Regions from separate parts of the Streptomyces sp. NPDC043896 genome, predicted to be linked through region 2. Evidence: predicted binding sites of a transcription regulator. Region 2 holds the regulator's gene; the other holds the start of a gene.

Region 1 (3,134 bases), on a different contig from region 2:
AGGGCCACGCCACCACCGGCGACGATGCCCTCCTCGACGGCCGCCTTCGCGTTGCGGACGGCGTCCTCGATGCGGTGCTTGCGCTCCTTGAGCTCGACCTCGGTCGCGGCACCGGCCTTGATGACGGCCACGCCGCCGGCCAGCTTCGCGAGGCGCTCCTGGAGCTTCTCGCGGTCGTAGTCCGAGTCGGAGTTCTCGATCTCGGCGCGGATCTGGTTGACGCGGCCCTGGACCTGGTCGCTGTCACCGGCACCGTCGACGATGGTGGTCTCGTCCTTGGTGATGACGACCTTGCGGGCGCGGCCGAGCAGGTCGAGACCGGCGTTCTCCAGCTTGAGGCCGACCTCCTCGGAGATGACCGTGCCGCCCGTGAGGATGGCGATGTCGCCGAGCATGGCCTTGCGGCGGTCGCCGAAGCCCGGGGCCTTGACGGCGACGGACTTGAAGGTGCCGCGGATCTTGTTGACGACCAGGGTCGACAGGGCCTCGCCCTCGACGTCCTCGGCGATGATCAGCAGCGGCTTGCCGGACTGCATGACCTTCTCCAGGAGCGGCAGCAGGTCCTTGACCGAGCCGATCTTGGAGTTGACGATCAGGATGTACGGGTCGTCGAGGGACGCCTCCATACGCTCCATGTCGGTGGCGAAGTACGCCGAGATGTAGCCCTTGTCGAAGCGCATGCCCTCGGTGAGCTCCAGCTCCAGACCGAAGGTCTGGGACTCCTCGACGGTGATGACGCCTTCCTTGCCGACCTTGTCCATGGCCTCGGCGATGAGCTCGCCGATCTGGGTGTCGGCGGCGGAGATGGAGGCCGTGGAAGCGATCTGCTCCTTGGTCTCGACGTCCTTGGCCTGGGCCAGCAGGGCGGCGGAGACGGCCTCGACGGCCTTCTCGATACCGCGCTTGAGGGCCATCGGGTTGGCGCCGGCGGCTACGTTGCGCAGACCCTCGCGGACGAGCGCCTGGGCGAGGACGGTCGCGGTGGTCGTACCGTCACCGGCGACGTCGTCCGTCTTCTTGGCGACTTCCTTGACCAGCTCGGCGCCGATCTTCTCGTACGGGTCCTCGAGCTCGATCTCCTTGGCGATGGAGACGCCGTCGTTGGTGATCGTGGGGGCGCCCCACTTCTTCTCAAGGACGACGTTGCGACCCTTGGGGCCAAGGGTGACCTTGACGGCGTCGGCGAGCTGGTTCATGCCACGCTCGAGACCGCGCCGGGCCTCCTCGTTGAACGAAATGATCTTGGCCATGTGAAGTGGTCCTCCCGGACAGGGGTGGATTGCTCCGGACCGCGCCCGCGCCCGCGACGGACGGCCTGCGGACCCGGCGGTTCCTTCCCGCCGGACCCTGCGGGCCTCACCGGCCCGGTCCTCGTCTGAGTAGCACTCTCACCGGGAGAGTGCTAACGCCAATGATTAGCACTCGACCCCCACGAGTGCAAGCGGCTTCAGGCAACACGCGGGCGACGTGCGGGCGACACGCACGAGGGGCCCACATCCCTGTCCAGGATGTGGGCCCCTCATGCGTCTGTGCGTGCGTCGGTGGCCGATCGCGTTCGCTCCGACTCAGCCGGCCGCGAGCTTGACCATGTCCGCCTGCGGACCCTTCTGGCCCTGCGAGATCTCGAACTCGACCCGCTGACCCTCTTCAAGGGTGCGGTATCCGTCCATCTGGATGGCGCTGTAGTGGACGAACACATCCGCACCACCGTCGACCGCGATGAAGCCGTAGCCCTTCTCCGCGTTGAACCACTTGACGGTGCCCTGAGCCATGCCTAACTCCCCTATTACTGGCCCTTGCGCGGGACCGCACTTCGCGATCCCGGGTCAGAACTTGCGCCGGAACGCCTCGACCGCGGCTGAATGTATCCGCACCGGTGCTGTCAGCAACAGGTCAATCCGACGAGAAATCTGGACACACGGAAAGCTGGAAATAGAGTGAAAATTTGGCATATTCCAGGGCAACTCGGGCCAGACAAGCCGCACCAAAGGCCCAAAAGGCGCGCGCATGTTGACTGAATGTCAACCATCCGTCCGTCCGCTCATATGCGGCGGGCATGGACAACGGAGGGGACTGCCCCAACTCTACCGCGCCCAATCAAGCAGAATTGCCCCCTCCGCTTATTGGCGGAGGGGGCAATTCTGATTTGAACGCGTCAGCAGCCGCCCGCGACGGCGGGGATGATCGAGACGCCGGCGCCGTCCGGCGTCGCCGCCTGCAAGCCGCCCTCGAAGCGCACGTCGTCGTCGTTGACGTAGACGTTCACGAAGCGGCGCAGCTTGCCCTGGTCGTCCAGGACGCGCGCGGCGATGCCCGGGTGGTTCTTCTCCAGGGACTCGATGACCTCGGCCAGGGTCGCGCCCTCGGCCGGGACCTCGGCGGCGCCGCCGGTGTAGGTGCGCAGGATGGTGGGGATGCGGACGTTGACGCTCATGGCGCTACCGCCTTTCCGGGTGTGTCAGGGGGAGGGTCAGGCCAGGCCGGCGGCGCGGAACGCGTCCAGGCTCGGGCGGATGGTGGCGGTCTGGCCGCTGTCCGCGGCCACCGCCTCCAGGGTCTTGAGGCCGTCACCGGTGTTCAGGACCACGGTGGTCAGCGCCGGGTCGAGCTGACCGTTCTCGATGAGCTTCTTCGTCACGCCGACGGTCACGCCGCCCGCGGTCTCGGCGAAGATGCCCTCGGCGCGCGCCAGGATCTTGATCGCCTCGACGACCTGCTCGTCGGTGACGTCCTCCACGTAGCCGCCGGTGCGGCGCGCGATGTCCAGGACGTACGGGCCGTCCGCCGGGTTGCCGATGGCCAGGGACTTGGCGATGGTGTTCGGCTTCTGCGGGCGGACCACGTCGTGACCGGCCTTGAAGGCGGTGGACACCGGGGAGCAGCCCTCGGCCTGGGCACCGAAGATCTTGTACGGCTTGTCCTCGACGAGACCGAGCTTGATCAGCTCCTGGAGGCCCTTGTCGATCTTCGTCAGCTGGGAGCCGGACGCGATCGGGATGACGAGCTGGTCGGGCAGCTGCCAGCCGAGCTGCTCGCAGATCTCGTACGCCAGGGTCTTGGAACCCTCGCCGTAGTAGGGGCGCAGGTTGACGTTGACGAAGCCCCAGCCCTCGCCCAGCGGGTCGCCGATGAGC
Region 2 (3,134 bases):
GAATGCGACGGGCCCGGTCCGGGGTGTCCCCGGACCGGGCCCGTACGGGTCCCTCGGGCCGCTCAGCGGCCGTTGAACGCGTCCTTCAGGCGGCTGAACAGGCCCTGCTGGCCGGGCGCGAACTGGCCCATGGGGCGCTCCTCGCCGCGGAGCTTCGCGAGCTGGCGCAGCAGCTCCTCCTGCTGGGCGTCCAGCTTGCCGGGGGTGGTGACCTCGACGTGGACGATCAGGTCGCCCCGGCCGCCGCCGCGCAGGTGGGTGACACCGCGCCCGTGCAGCGGGATGGCCTGCCCGGACTGGGTGCCGGGGCGGATGTCGATCTCCTCCAGGCCGTCCAGCGTCTCCAGCGGGCACTTGGTGCCCAGGGCCGCGGCCGTCATGGGGATGGTGACCGTGCAGTGCAGGTCGTCCCCGCGGCGCTGGAAGGTCGGGTGCGGCAGCTCGTGGATCTCCACGTACAGGTCGCCGGCGGGGCCGCCGCCGGGGCCGACCTCGCCTTCGCCCGCGAGCTGGATCCGGGTGCCGTTCTCGACACCGGCGGGGATCTTGACGGTGAGGCTGCGGCGGGAGCGGACCCGGCCGTCGCCCGCGCACTCGGGGCACGGGGTCGGGACGACGGTGCCGAAGCCCTGGCACTGCGGGCAGGGGCGCGAGGTCATGACCTGGCCGAGGAAGGACCGGGTGACCTGGGAGACCTCACCGCGGCCGCGGCACATGTCACAGGTCTGCGCCGAGGTGCCGGGGGCGGCGCCCTCGCCGGAGCAGGTGCCGCAGACGACGGCCGTGTCGACCTGGATGTCCTTGGTCGTGCCGAAGGCGGCCTCGTCCAGTTCCAGGTCGAGGCGGATCATGGCGTCCTGGCCGCGGCGGGTCCGCGAGCGCGGGCCGCGCTGCGAGGCCTGGCCGAAGAAGGCGTCCATGATGTCGGAGAAGTTGCCGAAGCCGCCCGCTCCGAAGCCGCCCGCGCCGCCACCGCCGCCCGAGGAGGACAGCGGGTCGCCGCCGAGGTCGTAGACCTGCTTCTTCTGCGGGTCCGAGAGGACCTCGTAGGCCGCGTTGATCTCCTTGAAGCGCTCCTGCGTCTTCGGGTCCGGGTTCACGTCCGGGTGGAGTTCACGCGCGAGGCGGCGGAAGGCCTTCTTGATCTCGTCCTGCGATGCGTCGCGGCGCACGCCGAGTACGGCGTAGTAGTCCGTGGCCACTTACGACTCCGCCAGGATCTGTCCGACGTAACGTGCCACTGCGCGTACCGCTCCCATCGTTCCGGGGTAGTCCATGCGGGTCGGTCCGACCACGCCGAGTTTGGCGACTGCTTCGCCGCCCGAACCGTAGCCGACGGACACGACCGACGTGGAGTTGAGCCCCTCGTAGGCGTTCTCGTGCCCGATTCGTACGGCCATCCCCGACTCTCCGGCCTCGCCGAGCAGCTTGAGGAGCACCACGTGCTCTTCGAGCGCTTCCAGCACCGGCCTGATCGTCAAGGGGAAGTCATGTCCGAAGCGAGTGAGGTTGGCGGTGCCGCCGATCATCAGCCGCTCCTCCGCCTCCTCTGCCAGCGTTTCGAGAAGGGTCGCGAGGACGGCCTTGACGGTCGCCCGGTCCTCGATCTCGAACGACTCCGGAAGGTCCTGCACCAGGTTCGGGACGTCGGTGAACCGGCGGCCTACGACCCTGCTGTTCAGCCGCGCCCGCAGGTCGGCGAGGGAGTTCTCGCCGAAGGGGGTCTGGGTGTCGACCAGGCGCTGCTCGACCCGCCCGGTGTCGGTGATCAGTACGAGCATCAGCCGGGCCGGGGCCAGCGACAGCAGCTCGACGTGCCGCACGGTGGAGCGGGTGAGCGACGGGTACTGGACGACGGCGACCTGGCGGGTGAGCTGCGCGAGCAGCCGTACCGTGCGGCCGACCACGTCGTCGAGGTCGACGGCGCCGTCGAGGAAGTTCTGGATGGCCCGGCGCTCGGGCGTCGACAGCGGCTTGACTCCGGCCAGCTTGTCGACGAAGAGCCGGTAGCCCTTGTCGGTGGGGATCCGGCCGGCGCTGGTGTGGGGCTGGGCGATGTAGCCCTCCTCCTCCAGCACGGCCATGTCGTTGCGCACGGTGGCGGGCGAGACGCCGAGCTTGTGCCGCTCGGTGAGGGCCTTCGAGCCGACGGGCTCCTCGGTGCCGACGTAGTCCTGGACGATGGCGCGCAGCACCTCGAGTCTGCGTTCGCTGAGCATCGCGCACACCTCCGGATGCGGGTCGGTCGTCGGTCGTGGCCGTCGTGGGCCGGTCCTGGCTTGTTGGCACTCTGTTCGTGTGAGTGCCAGAGATCCCCCGGTCAGTGTACGGCCGGGTAGTACGCCCCGGGCAAGGGCGGCCCGCCAGGGTAGCGTCGCCGCATGGACGTGCGTTGGGAAGAGGCGGGCTGGGAACGGGTCACCGGACGGGTCGGCCGGCGGCGGCTCCCGGTGTGGGACTGCACCGTGGGACTGGTGGTGGGGGACGCATCGGTCCTGCTGATCGACCCCGGATCGTGCGTGCGGGAGGGCGCCGGGGTGCGGGCGGAGGCGGAGCGGCTGACGGGCCGCCGCGTGACCCATATCGCATTCACCCACGGACATTTCGACCACGTGCTGGGCGGTGCGGCCTTCGCGGGCGCCGAGGTCTTCGGGGCGGTCGGCCTGGAGCGGCTGCTGTCGGCCCCGACGGGCCGCGAGGAGGTGCGGGCGAGCGCGGTCCGGCACGGTCTGGCGGAGGCGGAGGCCGCGGAGGCGGCCGACCTGCTCCAGGCGCCCCGGCACCTGGTGTCGGGCGAGTGGACGCTGGAGCTGGGCGGGGTGCAGGTGCTGCTGGCGAACGTGGGTCCCGCGCACTCCCAGCACGACCTGGCGGTCTTCGTGCCGGGCGAGCGGGAGGCGGTGTTCTGCGGGGACCTGGTCGAGGAGTCGGGCGAGCCGCAGGCCGGTTCGGACGCGGTGCCGGGCCAGTGGCCGGCCGCCCTGGACCGGCTGCTGTCGCTGGGCGGTGACGACGCGGTGTACGTGCCGGGTCACGGAGCGCTGGTGGACGCGGGTTTCGTGCGTGCGCAACGCGACACACTGGCGGCCCGGTTCGGCGTGTCGGGGGCGTGAGGACGCCGGCTCTCCTAGTGT

What was found. Region 2 encodes HrcA, which represses chaperone genes, less so after heat shock. Its sites were predicted from a motif close to TTNGCACTCNGNNNNNCNGAGTGCNAA; they were not measured.
Region 1: the regulator HrcA is predicted to act here: its motif matches at 1,380-1,406, upstream of groL (chaperonin GroEL).

The regions. Positions count from the first base shown of each region.
Region 1 covers NZ_JBWKEE010000035.1:60,728-63,861, forward strand. Annotated here, with positions in the region: gene groL (chaperonin GroEL) at 1-1,250, opposite strand, end outside; gene AC069X_RS34845 (cold-shock protein) at 1,566-1,772, opposite strand; gene AC069X_RS34850 (MoaD/ThiS family protein) at 2,156-2,434, opposite strand; gene thrC (threonine synthase) at 2,471-3,134, opposite strand, start outside.
Region 2 covers NZ_JBWKEE010000018.1:76,034-79,167, forward strand. Annotated here, with positions in the region: gene dnaJ (molecular chaperone DnaJ) at 63-1,202, opposite strand; gene hrcA (heat-inducible transcriptional repressor HrcA) at 1,203-2,219, opposite strand; gene AC069X_RS24900 (MBL fold metallo-hydrolase) at 2,382-3,113, shown strand.